DNA from 2 places in the Acidovorax sp. 106 genome. Region 1 is predicted to be linked to the other one. Evidence: predicted binding sites of a transcription regulator. Region 1 holds the regulator's gene; the other holds the start of a gene.
What was found. The regulator LexA, encoded in region 1, represses DNA repair genes until DNA is damaged. The targets are predictions, from matches to a motif close to ACTGTATNNNNATACAGT.
Positions count from the first base shown of each region.

Region 1 (8,603 bases):
GTGTCTCAGCTGTACCGCGCGCTCATGGCGATCCGTGCCGCGCTGTACCAAACCGGCCTGCTGCACTCAGAGCACCCAGGGCGGCCTGTGATCGTCGTGGGCAACGTGGTGGCCGGAGGCTCCGGTAAAACGCCGGTGGTGATGGCGCTGGTCCAACACCTGCAAAGCCTGGGCCTGCGCCCTGGCGTTGTCTCTCGCGGCTATGGCCGCACCACCCAGGGTTGCCTGGCGGTTTTGCCCACTTCGGTGGCCAGCGAGGTGGGGGACGAGCCCTTGCTGATCGCACAGCAGTGCCGAGTGCCGGTATATGTTGCCAGCAAGCGCACCCTGGCTGCCCGTACCCTGCTGGCGCAGCACCCCGAGGTAGACGTGCTGGTCTGCGACGATGGCCTGCAGCACTTGGCGCTGCAGCGCGATCTGGAAATTTGCGTCTTCAACCCCCACGGCACAGGCAACGGCTTTTTGCTGCCCGCAGGCCCCCTGCGCGAGCCTTGGCCACGGCGGGTGGACTGGGTGCTGTACACGGGTGATACACCACCACCCAGCCTCGCCAAGGCACCAGCCACCGGCGGCACTTTTGGACTGCAACGCCACCTTGCCAGCTACGCCGTGGCGGCCGACGGGCGCCAGATACCGTTGAGCGCACTACAGGGCCTGCCGGTGCACGCCGTGGCCGCCATCGGCCAGCCGGGCCTGTTCTTTGGCATGCTGCAATCTGCGGGGCTGACATTGGCCGCCCAGGAAGCCCTGCCAGACCACTATGATTTTGATAGCTGGCAGCGCTTATCTGATCAGCGCGAGGTGCTTGTTTGCACTGAAAAAGACGCTGTCAAACTGTGGAAGCAGCACCCGGACGCCCTGGCTGTGCCTCTGCAGATCACGCTGGACGAGGGCTTTCTCCGCCAATTGAAAGAACGCCTGGCCCGCCTGGCTTCGCCGCTATCATCCCCTGCCACTTTCGCGCGCTGAGCGCGCTGCTTTTTTCAGACTGAACACGCCGCCATGGACCCCAAACTGCTTGAACTGCTGGTATGCCCCGTTACCAAAGGCCCCCTGACGTTTGACCGGGAGGCCCAAGAGCTGGTTTCTCGCAGCGCCCGCTTGGCCTATCCCGTGCGCGACGGCATTCCGGTACTGCTGGAAAACGAAGCCCGCACACTGAGCGACGAGGAGCTGGAGGCATGAGCGACGGGCCAGCGATGCCAGGCCACTCACCCAGCCCCGCAGCCATCGGTGCCGCCACGCCATTCACCGTGCTGATCCCGGCCCGGCTGGCGTCTTCACGGCTGCCCAACAAGCCGCTGGCCGACATAGCCGGGACACCCATGGTGGTGCGCGTGGCCCAGCGCGCCCAGCAAAGCCAGGCCCAGCGCGTGGTGGTGGCGGCAGACGATGACCTCATCCTGCAAGCCTGCCAACAGCATGGCATCGAAGCCGTGCTGACCGATAAGCACCACGCCAGCGGCAGCGACCGCCTGGCACAGGCCTGCGAACAACTGGGTTTGCAAGGAGACGACATCGTCGTCAATGTGCAGGGCGATGAGCCTTTGATAGACCCGGCCCTGATCAATGCCGTGGCGGGCCTGCTGGCCGCACAAGCCCAGGCCAGCATGGGCACAGCAGCCCACCCCATCGCATCGAGGGAAGACTACCTGAACCCCAACGTGGTCAAGGTCGTGCTGGACGCCCAGGGCCTGGCCTATTATTTCAGCCGCGCGCCCATTCCGTGGTCGCGAGACCATTCGAACACCGCTTGGTGGGATGCCGCCACCCAAAGCCCTGTGGCCCACAGCGCCACAGGCTTTTCGCCGCTGCGCCATGTAGGCATCTACAGCTACCGTGCAGGCTTTCTGCGGCAGTTTCCCCAATTGCCCGTCGCCCCCACCGAGGCCGTGGAGGCCCTGGAGCAACTGCGCGCGCTGTGGCATGGGCACCGCATCGCCGTGCACATTGCGGCTACAGCGCCCGGCCCTGGGGTGGACACACCGGAAGATTTGGCAAAAGTCCGCGCCTTGCTGGCCCCCGCCAACCCCCGTCACTGAGCAGGCTGTACACAGGGAAAACACAGTCGCCAAAGCAGCGGCAGCGTAAGGCTGTACCAAGCTGTCACATGCTATCCTTGCCCGCAACGAGAGCACGGCATCCCGGGCGGACTTTCACGCCCCCGCCAGCCCTGCCGCACGATTTCTAACCTTGAGGACCTCCATGAGACTGATTCTGTTGGGCGCGCCTGGCGCCGGAAAGGGCACGCAAGCCACCTTCATCTGCCAGAAGTACGGCATTCCTCAAATCTCCACCGGAGACATGCTGCGCGCCGCCGTCAAGGCCGGCACGCCCCTGGGTTTGCAAGCCGATGCTGTGATGAAGGCTGGCGCACTGGTCAGCGACGAGCTGATCATCAATCTGGTCAAAGAGCGCATTGCCCAGCCCGACTGCGCCAAGGGTTTCCTGTTCGACGGATTTCCCCGCACCATTCCCCAAGCCGATGCCATGAAGGCTGCTGGCGTCAAGCTGGATTACGTGCTCGAAATCGACGTACCTTTTGAAGCCATCGTGGAACGCATGAGCGGTCGCCGCTCGCACCCTGCCAGCGGCCGCACCTACCACGTCAAGTTCAACCCACCCAAGGTGGAAGGCAAGGACGATGTGACGGGTGAAGACCTGATCCAGCGCGACGACGACAAGGAAGAAACCGTCAAGAAGCGCCTGCAGGTCTACAGCGACCAGACACGCCCCTTGGTGGACTACTACAGCAACTGGGCACAACAAGAGCCCACACAGGCCCCCAAGTACCGCGCCATCAGTGGCACTGGCACGGTGGATGAGATCACCGCCCGCGCATTTGAAGCGCTGAGCCACTGATCTCTGAGGGGCACCTGTCCCGATCCATCCCGGCGGTAAACCGCCAAGATAAAACCCCTTGCCGCAGCGCTGCAGCAAGGGGTTTTTTCTATGCCCTGCAGCCCTGTCCGCAGACCTGCCTAAACGGGGGGCTGCAGTGCCAGATCACACAGCTTGCGCCCCATTGCGTGACATCAGGTCCAACACCAGTTGGATCCGCGCCTTGATGGGCGACAGCCCCGCTGCTCCGGCAAAGTCGCCTGTGGGCCCCACCAACGTGTGCCCTTGTCCACACCGGGTAGCGGTCACCACGCAAACGCCCTGCTGCTGCGCGCGCAGCAAAGCCTCCTTCAGCGCATGGTGGATGGAGCCATTGCCCGTAGCGGCCACCACCAGGCCCTGCACACGGGCATTTACCAAGGCATCCACTGCACGCCCGCTGGCGCCTGCCCCGCTGCACACCACCTCCACCCAGGGCCAGTCGGCAGCGGGAGGCATCCTGTGCAGCAACACAGCATGGGCTCCCCGACACCCTGCACCGGGCTCCCGCGCCCAACGCACCTGCCCCTCCTCCACCCACCCGCACGGCCCCGCCTCTCCTGAAGTGAAGGCATCTACGCGGTAAGGAAACGCCTTGTGCACATGCTCTGCAGCATGCACAACACCCGCAGCCACAGCCAGCACGCCGCCCACGCGGGGATGGGTCGCCACAGCGATGGCATCCAGCAAATTCTGAGGCCCATCGGGCGTCAACGAACTGGCCGGGCGCATCGCACTGACCAGAACGACAGGCTTGGAGGCGTCCAACACCGCGCTCAGAAACCACGCGGTCTCTTCCAGCGTATCGGTGCCGTGGGTGATCACCACCCCCGTCACGTCGGGGTCTGACAGCAACTGTTGGCAACGCATTGCCAACGTACGCCACACATCCCACCCCATGTCTTTGCTGTCGATCTGGGCAATTTGCTCAGACTCCAAAACATGCCCTTGCAACGCCTTGCCCAGCCCCGGCACGCCTTGCAGCAAGTCAGCGACCCCCACCTCCGCCGCTTTGTAACCTACGTTGTCCTCCGCACTCGCGGCCTTTCCGGCAATCGTGCCGCCCGTCCCCAAAACGACGATTTTTTGCGTACTCACTTGCGCACTCCAAAAAACTGGTGAAAAATACAGGTACTGGATTAAAAAACAGTAGCCCTAAACCCTCAGCAAGCCGCAGACACAGTCATGTTCGACAACCCCAAACTCACGGCCCGGCAACAACAGATTCTGGACTTGATCCAGACCGCCATCGCACGCACAGGGGCCCCCCCTACCCGTGCAGAGATCGCCACAGAGCTGGGTTTCAAGTCGGCCAACGCGGCAGAAGAACACCTGCAGGCCCTTGCACGCAAAGGCGTCATCGAGTTGGTCAGCGGCACGTCGCGTGGCATCCGGCTGCGCAGCGACACGGTTCGCGCCATCAATGCCGCCAGAGGGCAGCACTTTGCGGCACCGCTGCAGCAAGTGTCTCAACTCTTCCTGCCGCTGATTGGCCGCGTGGCTGCTGGCTCCCCCATTCTCGCGCAGGAACATGTGGACCAAACCTACTGCGTAGAAAACAGCCTCTTTCAGCACAAGCCAGATTACCTCCTCAAGGTGCGAGGCATGTCCATGCGCGACGCAGGCATCATGGACGGCGACCTGCTGGCAGTGCAGGCCACCAAAGAGGCACGCAATGGCCAAATTGTGGTGGCCCGCCTGGGCGACGAAGTCACCGTCAAACGGCTCAAGCGCACCGCCAAGGGGGTTGAGCTTTTGCCCGAAAACCCCGACTACCCTGTCATTACCGTACGGCCTGGGGAAGTCTTTGAAATCGAGGGATTGGCTGTAGGCCTCATCAGAAACACGATGCTGATGTAAACCCAACACCAGATGCGCAGCCCCTCAGGTGGCGGGCGTTTGACGAGGTTGCCACACCTTGTCAGCCCTGGGGAACGCTGTGTTTTTGAAATCCTGCCTATGTTCATCCACCGATCTTCGGAGTATTCACATGGGAATTGGATCTTTGACTCTCTCCTCGTTCGCCTCGCCCCTGCAAGTGCTTTCACGCTGGCTCGCACCCAGGGCACTTGGCCAGGTTCCACTTGGCGACGAGGTAGCCCTTGGCAACGCGGCCTTGGGCAGCGAGCAGGCCAACCCGTGCAAGTTTGCCCAAGGCTTGGTGCTTGAAACGCCTGCACCGCATGCTCAGCGCCCAGACCACCCCAAGGCCCATGCTCCAGCCCGAAGTGCATGCGTGGCAGCCGAGACAAAGCTGGCGCATCGCCCACTGCCCCACAGCGCCCATGCACTGCGTCGTCCCCCTGCGCGGCAAGTGCTACGGGTTGTGCACTCGTCCTGCAATAGCGGCTTCGACAAGTTGTTTATCTCGGGCCGAATGGCCGACGTGTGTGCAGAACTGGACAGGCTTGCAGCGCGAGAAACCTTGGCCTGAAAGCTGAGAGCCTGTTTCAGATCTCGCAGGGGATCGTAAACAGGCCCTTGGTTAATCCAAGAGATCAAACTGCCACACCACACATCGCGTTGCATTTAACTGCGCCATCGTTTGTTGCCCACGCCACCTGAGGGCCGCGCGGGCAAGGCACAATATCGGGATGAATATTGTGATCCTGGACGATTACCAAGACGCAGTGCGCAAGCTCCATTGCGCCACCCGGCTCGACGCCTACACCGCCAAGGTCTACACCAACACTATCAAGGGGTTAGGCCAGTTGTCGGTGCGTCTGCGTGATGCAGACATCATCGTGCTGGTGCGCGAACGTACGCAAATCACCCGCCAGTTGGTTGAAAAACTGCCTCGGCTCAAACTGATTGCGCAAACTGGCAAAGTGGGCAGCCATATCGATGTGGCTGCCTGTACGGAGCGCGGAATTGCAGTGGCGGAAGGTGTGGGCTCTCCAGTAGCCCCCGCCGAGTTGACCTGGGCGCTGGTGATGGCGGCCTCTCGCCGCCTTCCTCAATACATCGCCAACCTCAAGCATGGCGCTTGGCAGCAGTCAGGACTCAAAAACGCATCCATGCCCCCCAACTTTGGCGTTGGAACAGTGCTGAGGGGCAAAACGCTGGGCATTTGGGGCTATGGACGCATTGGGCAATTGGTGGCGGGGTATGGCCGAGCATTTGGCATGAATGTGCGCATCTGGGGCAGAGAGGCCTCAAGAGCCCAGGCGCTGAGCGATGGCTACCAGATTGCAACCACCCGCGAGGAGTTCTTCTCCCAGTGCGATGTCATCTCCCTGCACTTGCGGCTGAATGAAGAGACACGCAGTATTGTTTCTTTGGAAGATTTGTCCTGCATGAAGCCAACAGCACTGCTGGTCAACACCTCCCGAGCCGAGTTGGTGGAACCCGACGCACTGATTGCTGCGCTCAATCGCGGACGCCCCGGCATGGCGGCGGTGGATGTTTTCGAAAGCGAGCCCATCCTGCAAGGGCATGCTCTCTTGCGGCTGGAAAACTGCATCTGCACGCCCCACATTGGGTACGTGGAACAGGACAGCTATGAGTTGTACTTCGGAGCAGCCTTTGACAATGTAGTGAACTTCATCAAAGGCACGCCCACCAACATTGTGAACCCTGGGTCACTGCAAGTGCGCCGCTAAGGGCAGGAACCAGCCCCTCTGGTCCAGGGCTTTTCGACGTCATTCGGGTCATCAAAAACAAAGGCCCCCTGCTTGCTCCAAGCAGGGGGCCTTTGCGCATCAGAAGCTACTGAACGGATTTAGTTCAGAGGTGTCTTCTTGCCATCCTTGTACACGTACAAGGTGATGGCGGGGTTCTTCATTTCGCCATTGGGCTCAAACTGGATCGTGGATGTCACGCCCTTGAAGTTGGACTTCAGCAATTCTGGGGTGTAGACCTTAGGATCGACCGAGTTGGCACGCTTCATGGCATCCACCAGCAAGAACGTCGCATCGTAGGTGTAAGGGCTGTAAACCTGGAATTGGTTAGGGTACTTGGCATCGTACTTGGCCTTCCAGGCCTTGCCGCCAGGCATCTTGTCCAGCGATGCACCGCCTTCAGCACAGATCACGTTGGCCAAAGTCTTGGCGCCTGCTGCCAGCTTGGCAATTTCAGAGGTGCACACGCCGTCGCCGCCGAAGTACTTCACATTACCCATACCCAACTGCTCCATCTGGCGCAGCATGGGGCCGGCTTGTGGGTCCATACCGCCGAAGAAGATAGCATCAGGGTTCTTGGACTTGATGGCGGTCAGGATGGCCATGAAGTCAGTCGCCTTGTCGGTGGTGAACTGCTCATCCACAACCTTCATGCCCTTGGCTGCGGCTGTCTTCTTGAACACATCAGCCACACCTTGGCCGTAAGCAGTACGGTCGTCCACGATCGCAACGGTCTTCAGCTTCAGGGTGTCGATAGCGTAGAAAGCCAAACCGGAACCCAACGCATTGTCATTGGCGATGATACGGAAGGTGGTCTTGTAGCCTGGCTTTGTCAGGTTGGGGTTGGTCGCAGCGCCCGTGACGTGGGGGATACCGCAGTCGTTGTAAACCTTCGATGCGGGAATCGTCGTACCGGAGTTCAAATGACCCACAACGCCAGCAACCTTAGCATCGCACAGTTTTTGTGCAGCGGCTGTCCCTTGCTTTGGATCAGCAGCGTCATCTTCCGCCTGAAGCTCAAACTTGATCTTCTTACCGCCGATGGTGACACCTTGGGCGTTCAACTCTTCAATGGCCATGCGAGCGCCATTTTCGTTGTCCTTGCCGTAGTGAGCCTGCGCGCCAGAAACAGGAGCCACGTGACCGATCTTAACCACCTGCTCTTGTGCAGAGGCCACACCGGCAACAGCTGCGATAGCAGCAACCACGGTCAGTTTCAACTTCAATTGCATATCAATCTCCAGTAAAGATAAACGCTGAGAATTTTTCTTGTGTCTCAACGCAGTGGAACATATCGCAATTTACAGGCCAGCTCATTAGGGAACACGATTAAATGCAGGGGAAACCACAGGGGAATACCCTGTCATCCTTGAGGTGCGTCAGGGTCTGCGCTCGCCAGCTCGTCGGCCACGGCTTCATAGACCGCATGGCGCACCACGGACTCAATCTCTTCGCGCAAGCGTGGCAGCACCGATCTGGTTTGCTCCTGCACCACCGTGGCGATGGCTTCACGCAACCGCTGGTCCAGCACCACATCCACGCGCTGCATCACCCGATGAACCATGTACTCCTCAGTTCCCTCAGGCAACGATCTAGCGGGCGGACGCACGTCAACGCGGGCTTCTTTGGCAAAGGCCATGGGGGCCGGGGAAGCCACCGCTGGCATGGAGGAGCCCAATGCACCCGCCCTCACTCCTGAAGCAGATACCGGGGCCGGGGCCGTCGGAGCAGAACGCGCAGCGCCTAGAGAGCCCCCTTTTCCGTCCCCCGAAATACCCCGAGCAGCCGGGCTTGGCTGCGCAGGGAGCGCCTTAGCAGAAAAAGAACCTGTAGCTCCCCCCCTCACCAACGGGGTGCCCGAAACCTTCTCCTCAACCCCTGGAGTGGAGGGAGCCACCGAAGCAGGCACAGGCTTTGGCACCGATGTAGGGGCTGCGACACTTTGCCCTGATGGGGCTTGCACCACTTCGGTGAGTGTCGGGACAAAACGCGGTGGGACTCTGGGAGGTGCCGTGGACATTCTTCACCCCCCCTTCAACACCAAATCGTGTCGAACAATCGCGTAGCCACGCGCCGCATAGTGCTTCCATCGCAGCCGTGCCT
Region 1 covers NZ_RCCC01000001.1:4,472,220-4,480,822, forward strand. Annotated here, with positions in the region: gene lpxK (tetraacyldisaccharide 4'-kinase) at 1-969, shown strand, start outside; gene C8C98_RS19645 (Trm112 family protein) at 1,003-1,185, shown strand; gene kdsB (3-deoxy-manno-octulosonate cytidylyltransferase) at 1,230-2,042, shown strand; gene adk (adenylate kinase) at 2,206-2,862, shown strand; gene C8C98_RS19660 (asparaginase) at 3,007-3,978, opposite strand; gene lexA (transcriptional repressor LexA) at 4,066-4,740, shown strand; gene C8C98_RS19670 (D-2-hydroxyacid dehydrogenase family protein) at 5,475-6,482, shown strand; gene C8C98_RS19675 (branched-chain amino acid ABC transporter substrate-binding protein) at 6,602-7,732, opposite strand; gene C8C98_RS22245 (hypothetical protein) at 7,864-8,520, opposite strand; gene C8C98_RS19685 (DNA polymerase III subunit chi) at 8,524-8,603, opposite strand, start outside.

Region 2 (8,603 bases), 670 kb from region 1:
CGACACCACTTCGTACAAGGGCAGGCCCACGGCCTGCGTCACCTCGCGCAGCTGCATGGACGCCGTGGGCTGCGTGACATGCATGACCTTGGCGGCAGCACTGACGCTGCCGGTTTCGGCCAGTGCCAGGAACAGGCGCAGCTGTCGAAAAGTGATGTTCATAGATTTTTATCTATAGATAACTGCATTTAAATCGATTTTACTTTGTACTGATACCCCTCTAGCATCAGGGTTCTGCCATCGTTTCGGAGAAAAAAATGCAAAGCCTGCTGGACCCCGCGATCTTGTTTTTTGCCCTGGGGGTGTTTGCCGGGCTGGTGCGCTCGAACCTGGAGATGCCTACCGCCATTTCCAAGTTTCTGTCGATTTACCTGCTGATGGCACTGGGTTTGAAAGGCGGCTTTGCGCTGGCCGCTTCGGGCTTGACGCCCAGCGTGGCCAGCAGCCTGGGGCTGGCAGTGCTGCTGGCCGTGGTGGTGCCGCTGGTGGGCTATGTGCTGCTGCGGCGCGTGCTCTCTGGCTATAGCGCAGCAGCCGTGGCTGCCACGTATGGATCGGTGAGTGCAGTGACTTTTGTGACTGCCACCCAGTATCTGGAGTCGCAACAAATAGCCTACGGCGGCTACATGGCCGCTGCGATGGCGTTGATGGAATCACCCGCCATCATCTTGGCGGTGTTGCTGGCCAATTCGCTGCGGCAAAAGCAGGCGGCGGTCACCACACAGGGAGTGGGCATGACCGACAGCGGCGCGGCCACCCTGGGCGGTGCGGGCATGGGCAGCGGTGGCGCTCATCAGGGCAGCAAGAGGGCCCACAACCTGTCTGTCGGCAAGATCCTGCACGAGTCGTTCACCGACGGCACGCAACTGTTGCTGCTCGGGGCCATGGTGATTGGACTGGTGACGGGCGATGCGGGCAAAGCGGCCATGCAACCGTTTTCGGGCGATTTGTTCAAGGGCATGCTGTGCCTGTTCTTGCTGGACATGGGACTGTCTACCGCACGCAATCTGCCTGCGGTGCGCAAGCAGTCGCCCTGGTTGCTGGCCTATGCGGTACTGGCGCCCATCACCCACGCAACCTTGGCCTTGGGGCTGGCATGGCTGGCAGCGGTGCCTGCGGGCGATGCGGTGTTGCTGATGGTGTTGGCGGCCAGTGCGTCGTACATCGCCGTTCCTGCGGTGGTGCGCTATGCGATCCCGGAGGCCGACCCTTCGCTGTACATCAGCCTTTCATTGGGAGTGACGTTTCCCCTCAACATCGTGGTGGGCATACCGGTGTACACGCAGGCTGTGCAACGGGTTTGGGGTGGGTAACACTGCGTGACCGTGCGACACCGCGCAAACGCTTGAAGCTATCATATTTATAGCTGCCAGCGCTTACAAATAAAGACCCAGAGGCGATTCCCCCTAATTTCCATCGCATGGAGTAACACGGCCAGGTGCTGAAAGCAGGTACGCACTGGCCTGGGCAGCGTCACTGCGCCACGATGAAAAACACCTTGCGCAGAGTTTCTGTGATATGCCACACCCCCGTGGTGTGGGCCGGGAAGAACAGCGTATCGCCCGCCTGGATGTGCAGCGGCTCGCCCTCGGTGGGAGTGAAGATGCAGGCGCCCGTGAGGATGTGCATGACCTCAGCGTTGGGCAGCACGCGCTCGAACTTGCCAGGGGTGCATTCCCAGATGCCGGTCTGGTGGGGGGCTACGCCAGCCAAATCCACATCTATGCCACTGAAGGCGCAAGGCGGCTGGGTGATGGGGCGAGCCGGGCCGCCTTGGGGCTGCAGGCCCGTGAGGGTGGCGGTGCTTTGAAGGACAGTGATGCTCATGGATCGGTTCCGAATGGCGATGTGAAAGGCTGAGACGTGGCTCCGCCTTCGGTACAGAGTTGGCGCCCCTCAGCAGGACGCTGGTGCAGCCAGCGCACGCGCCGCAATCTCGCAAAACCAACGCACGCCCAAAGGCAGCGCGTCGTCGTTGAAGTCGTAGCACGGGTGGTGCAAGGCCCATTCGCCCTCAGGGCCTGGGTCTGCACGGCCCTGGCCGAGCCACAGGTAGGCGCCGTGCTTGCGCTGCAGCATGAAGGCAAAGTCTTCGGACGTGAACGCGGCGCGGGGAGCCACCTGGGCTTGCAGGCCCACGGCCTGGGCTGCGTCCAAAGCCAGCGCGGCCTCGGCTGCGGAGTTGAGGGTGGCCGGGTAATAGCGCTGGTAGTTCACCAGCACCTCGGTACCGCTGGCCAGGGCCATGCCTTGGCAGGTGGCGCGCAGGGCGGCTTCGATGCGGTCTTGCACGGTCGCATCAAAGCTGCGCACGGTGCCGGTGATCTGCACCTCGGCCGGCAGCACGTTGTGGCTGTGACCGCCTTCGATGCGGGTGACCGACAGCACGGCCGATTCACTCGGGTCGATGCGCCGGGAGACGATGGTGTTGAGCTGCGCCACCAGCTGGCTCGCAGCCAAGATGGCATCGGGGGTGTGCTGGGGCTGGGCCGCGTGGCCGCCCTTGCCGCGCACGGTGATGTCAAACCGGTCGGCTGCCGCCATGATGGGGCCGGGGCGCGTTTGCGCGTGGCCCAGGGGCAGGTCTGGCCAGTTGTGCAGGGCGTAGACGCTGTCGCACGCAAAGCGCTCAAACAGCCCGTCGTCGATCATGCAGGCCGCACCGGCCTTCCCTTCCTCAGCGGGCTGAAAGATGAAGTGCACCGTGCCGCACAAACCCAGCGCCAGGTGGGTGCGCACCAGCTGGCGAGCAGCGCCAATGAGCATGCTGGTGTGCCCGTCGTGCCCGCAGCCGTGGTGCTTGCCCGCGTGGCGGCTGGCATAGCTGCGCTGGCCCAGTTCCACCATGGGCAGCGCATCCATATCGGCCCGCAAGCCTACGCTGGGGCCCTGCCCTGCGGCACCGCGGCTGTCGCCGCCACATTGCAGTGTGCCCACCACCCCCGTGCCGCCCACACCCTCGGTCACCTGCAAGCCCAGCAGGCGCAGGGATTGCGCCACGATGCCTGCGGTGCGGCGCTCCTCATAGGCCAGCTCGGGGTGGGCATGCAAGTCTTGCCGCAGCGCGATCAGCTCGGGCAGCAGGTCTTGCACAGGTGCGGTCACAGCGGCCAGGCTGGCCGGGGTTAACACCTGGCTCATTGGCCTGCGTCCACCGCATCGGCCAGTTGGGCCAGGGTGTGGAAGTGGTAGTCGGGCACGGTGTGCTCGGATTCGATGGTGCCCCCAGAGCTGGCCAGGCCGTGCCGGCGCTCGATCCAGCAGGTGGTGATGCCCAGCTTCTTCGAGATGCCAATGTCGTGGTACTGGCTTTGCGCCACGTGCAGGTTGTCCGCTTGCTTGTAGCCCCAGGCGCCTTCAAAGCGGCCACGGGCATAGGCAAAGTAACGGGCATCGGGCTTTTCGCACAGGGCGTCGTCGCAGGCCAGCAGCAGGTCAAAGGGCGAACCCAGCGTCTTCTGGAAGTGCTGCAGCGCCCAGGTCTGGGCATTGGTCATGGTGACCAGCTTGAAGTGCTTGCGCAGCCGGGCCAGCGCTTCGATGGAATCGGGGAAGGCGGGCCACTGCGCGACAGAGTCGCGAAAGCCCTGGGCCAGCGCATCGCTGTCGGGCAGGCCCAGTTGGGGGGCGACCACATGCCAGCAGCGCACCAGGTCGTTGGGGTACCAGTCGGTGTCGGGGCTTTTGCGGGCGGCGCGGTAAGCGGCCAGAAACTGCTCATCGGTCGCATCGCTGCCAGGCACGGCCTGGCGCAGGTAGGCGAGCATGCCGCCCTCAAAGTCGATCAAGGTTCCAACCACATCAAACGTCAGCACTTTGAAATCACGCAGGGCCATGGGGCTTTCCTCAAGTCAGCATTGGGGGCGCTGCATGCTGGCTGCAACGGGGGCGAAATCAGATGCCAAGCTTAGGAGCGCGCGCCCTTGCCATGGCACTGAACCAAGGGGCTGTCGCAGCAGCGAATTGCGTTTTCAGGGGCCTGCGGCGCAGATTGTGAGAAAGGCACCAAGGTGAGGCCAACGCTCACCAAAGCGTGCATCCAATCACTGGCATGGTGCGTTGCGCAATGCCACCACGTCAGCACCCTGTGCGTCAAAACAAGCTGCCTTGTCCTCGCAGCAACCCTGGCCTGAACTGGCCCAAGTCCAGCCCCTCGCGCTCGCGGTTCAGGCCCAGGCGGCGGCAAGTCGTGGCAAAGCGCTGGCGCACCAGGTCGGCCCACAGGCCACTGCCTTTCATGCGGGTGGCAAAGTCGGCTTCATAGGTTTTACCCGCGCTGCGCTGGGCATCCGTCAGGTTGTGCAGGTCTTGCACACGGGCCATGACGCGGGCCGCACGCTGAGGGTAGTGCACCTGCAGCCATTCGCGAAACAGCGCATCCAGCTCCCACGGCAAGCGCAGCACGGTGTAGAAGGCGCTGGTGGCACCGGCATCCCGGGCGGCTTCGAGCACCTGCTCCATGTCTTCGGTGATGAACGGAATTTGCGGCGCCACGCTCACGCCCACGGGCACACCCGCCTCGGCCAGCGCACGGATGGTGCGCAGGCGACGGTGGGGCGCGGCAGCGCGGGGTTCCATGCGGCGGGCCAGGGTGGCATCGAGCGTGGTGATGGTGACGTACACCGCCGCCAGCCGCTGCGCTGCGAGCGGAGCCAGCAAATCCAGGTCGCGCTCCACACCGCTGGATTTGGTAATGAGCGAAAACGGGTGGCGCGCGTCACGCATCACTTCGATGAGGCCGCGGGTAAGCTTCAGGTCCCGCTCCACAGGTTGATAGCAGTCGGTGGCCGAGCCAATGTTGATCAAACGGGGCACGTAGCGCGGGGCGCACAGCTCGCTACGCAGCACTTCGGCAATGTTGTGCTTGGCTACGATCTGAGTCTCGAAGTCGAGCCCCGGCGAGAAGTTGAGGTAGCTGTGCGTGGGCCGGGCGTAACAGTAGACACATCCGTGCTCGCAACCCCGGTAGGGGTTCACCGAGAGTTCAAAAAAGATGTCGGGCGAATCATTGGCGCACAAAGCGCTGCGGGCTGTCTCCAGGTGCACGCGGGTGGCAAGGGCTGGCGCGCCGCCTTCGCCTTCATCGCCCCATGCAGAGGTCGATGTCATTCCGCCCTGCTCGCCCCCCTTATTGGCCTGCAACCCCTGCATCTGCGGGCTGGCCACGTTGCCCCAGCCATCGTCCACAGCCTCGCGCACATCGCGCGCAAACCGGTGTGGCAGTGCCGACGCAGCACCCCGCCCCCGAATGGCTTGCACAGGGATGCGGATGTCTTCTGGCACCGCAAAGTCATCGGGCTCAGAAGGTGTGGGTCGGCTTTTCATAACTGTATGAATATACAGTTATTTCACAAAAGAGATCATAGGCGCTGGTGGCCAGACGTGTCAGGCGACAGCCCTGGGAATGGTGTGCGGGTGGGCTGCAGTCGCAAAAATGGAGCTGCGCATGCCAGACGTGAACATGGCAGGCCAAGGTCGGATGGCCCTGCGGGCCAGTGCGAGATTGCCCCCTGGGCTACAGTCCCGCGCTTTCAACCAAACACTCAAGGTACTGCCATGGCGCGCAAGCCCCAGATCGTTCTGTCCTCTCTCGACCTCGACCGCATTGAAGCCCTGCTGGCCGCCATGCCTTCCAGTGTGTTCCCGGGCAAGGCAGACCTGCAGGCAGAGCTGGATCGGGCGGACGTGGTGGCGCCCGAAGAAATTCCACCCAACGTGGTCACCATGAACTCCACGGTGGAGTTCAGCATCGTGGAGACAGGCAAGTCGTTTTGCCTGACCTTGGTCTACCCGCGTGATCTGGACGGCAGTGCCGACAAGCTCTCCATCCTCGCGCCTGTGGGCAGCGCCTTGCTGGGCTTGTCAGTAGGGGATGAGCTGGCCTGGCCCGGCCCCGGTGGCAAAGCCATGACAGTGCAGGTCAAACGCATCGTGTACCAGCCTGAAAGCGCGGGCGAATTGCACCGCTGAGCACTGCGCACTACTGAAACGGCGCCTGCGGAGGCGTCCCAGCAAAGCAGGCGACTGAGGGTGCTGCGCCAGTGCATCCCCACACTGGCCGGCTCTCAGACATCAACCCCAGTTGCTGCCCAGTTGCACCAGCACCCCTGCGGCCACCAGGCTCGCCTGCCAGCGCAGCATGGTCGGCAATGTGGGGGTGCGCTGCTCCACGGTGCGGTACAGCCATTGCCCCGCCACCATGGCCAGCGAAAACGCCAGCAACATGCCCAAGGCATTGACCCATGGCGAGGCGGGCCACAGGCTGCTGACCACGGCATTGACGAGCAGGCACACGGCAAAGTGGATGAGGAACACCGAGTAGGATATTTGCCCCAAGCGCACCAGCGGCGAGACCCCACGCCACTGCCGCACCGCAGGGGTGCGCATGGCCCACACCATGAGCAATGCAGTTGCCAGCGCCAGCGCGATGCGCGCCCTGAATTCCAACGCCAAGCCCACGCCGCCCAGCACGGCCATCGCCAGCACCCAGCCCGTGGCCTGCGGTGCGCGGCTGGCCCAAAAGGCCATCATGCCCAGGCCATAGGCACCAAAGAAGTAAACAGCCCACACATCCCACTGCGCATCGCGGTTAAAGCCCCACAGCGAGACCGCAACGCCCACCACCACCAAGGCCTGGCCCAGCAAGGCGGCACGCTGCTTGGCCAGTGCCGATGGCAATGCACGCACTGCAGCAAACATGAGAAGGCTGAGCGCGAACAGCTGGAAATCGATCGCCACGTACCAAACCCCGGCCGACAGAGATTCATGGTCTACCAGGCTGTGCAGCAGCAACGCATGGGTGACCAACTGGGCCAGATCAGGATCGCCGGGCACCGAGGGGTGCTCCATCCAGGGGCGCACCAGCGCGCTGATCAGCACAGTCACCAACAACGCCACCACATACGGCACCACCAGGCGCACAAAACGCTTGCTCAATTGCTGGCCCACCTGGCCGAAGCGGGCCACGCCCTCGGGCGCCAAACTGGCGGCAGCCAGGTAGCCGCCCAGCACCAAGAACACTTGCACCGCCATGCGCGCGTAGTCGTACAGCCAGGCCATCAGGTCAGGCGCCAGGGGCTGGGCTATGTCAGACATGGGGCCATAAAAGGCCAGATGGTGCGCAACGATGGCTGCGCAGGCCAGACCCTTGACGGTGTCCAGCAGAGGCAGGCGTGAGGTGTGTTGAGACATGCAGAGAACGGGATTCACCAACGCGCGCTGGCGAAATGGTTCGCAGGCGCAAATGTAAAACCCTCTATTGTCCTCTTTCCATGTAAAGCGTGCCAGCCCCGGCCCCAACCGGTGAACGCAAGGCCGTCCGCATCCCAACGCCGATGGGCAGATCGCCTCTGAGCAGGCACCGCCCGAATACGTGACACAGGCAATTTATTGAATTTTCAGTATTTACTGAAAATTCAATAAATTTGGAGCACAATGCGCCTCCTATGACCTACGTCAAAAACCTTCCTCCTCTGAATCGCCAATTCGTGTCCCATTTCGGCGAGATGGGCAGCCGCTGGGGCATCAACCGCACCGTGGGCCAAATGTATGCGCTGATCTTCCTGTCGCCGCGCCCCGTCAATGCCGACGAGATTGCTGAGACCCTGGAGTTCTCGCGCTCCAACGTGAGCATGGGCCTCAAGGAGCTGCAGTCGTGGCGGCTCGTCAAGCTCAGTCACCAGCCGGGGGACCGGCGCGAGTACTTTGAGGCCCCCAAGGATGTGTGGGAAATCTTCCGCGTGCTGGCCGAAGAGCGTCGCCGCCGCGAGATCGAGCCCACGCTGTCCATGTTGCGCATGGCGCTGCTGGAAGAACCCACCTCGGACGAAGAACGCTACGCCCAAGAGCGCATGCGCGAGATGCACGAGCTGATCGACCGGCTGATGACCTGGTTTGACGATGTGCAGCGCCTGGCCCCTGAAACCGCCCTGCAACTGATGGGCATGGGCACGGCGGTGACGCGGGTGCTGGAGTTCAAAGACCGCCTGACCGGCAAGGGCCGCGCGGGCGACAACGCCAAGGGGGGCTGAGGCCATGGACGCGCTCGATACCTTCACGCTGTCGCGCATCCAGTTCGCAGCCAACATCAGCTTTCACATCCTCTTTCCCACCATCACCATTGCCCTGTGCTGGTTTCTGGTGTTCTTTCGGCTGCGCCACGCGGCCACCCAGGGCACGCCAGCAGCGGCCGGTTGGGGGCAGGCCTATTACTTTTGGACCAAGGTGTTTGCGCTGACCTTCGCCATGGGCGTGGTCTCGGGCATCACCATGAGTTTCCAGTTCGGCACCAACTGGCCCGGCTTCATGGAGCGCGCGGGCAACATCGCCGGGCCCCTGTTGGGCTACGAAGTGCTGACGGCATTTTTTCTGGAGGCCTCGTTCCTGGGCATCATGCTGTTTGGCCGGGGCCGTGTGTCTGACCGCGTGCACCTGGTGGCCACACTGCTGGTGGCCTTTGGCACCACGCTGTCTGCGTTCTGGATTTTGAGCCTGAACTCGTGGATGCAAACCCCCGTGGGCTACGAGATCATCGACGGCAAACTCCATGCGGTGGACTGGCTGGCGATTGTGTTCAACCCATCCTTTCCCTACCGGCTAGGGCA
Region 2 covers NZ_RCCC01000001.1:3,797,226-3,805,828, reverse strand. Annotated here, with positions in the region: gene C8C98_RS16850 (LysR family transcriptional regulator) at 1-162, opposite strand, end outside; gene C8C98_RS16845 (sodium-dependent bicarbonate transport family permease) at 258-1,313, shown strand; gene C8C98_RS16840 (cupin domain-containing protein) at 1,474-1,827, opposite strand; gene C8C98_RS16835 (amidohydrolase) at 1,897-3,141, opposite strand; gene C8C98_RS16830 (HAD-IA family hydrolase) at 3,138-3,836, opposite strand; gene C8C98_RS16825 (PA0069 family radical SAM protein) at 4,093-5,325, opposite strand; gene rnk (nucleoside diphosphate kinase regulator) at 5,557-5,970, shown strand; gene C8C98_RS16815 (acyltransferase) at 6,073-7,191, opposite strand; gene C8C98_RS16810 (GbsR/MarR family transcriptional regulator) at 7,446-8,030, shown strand; gene C8C98_RS16805 (cytochrome ubiquinol oxidase subunit I) at 8,035-8,603, shown strand, end outside.
Region 2: C8C98_RS16825 (PA0069 family radical SAM protein) is a predicted target of LexA. The motif match lies at 5,327-5,344, and genes of this name have one in related genera.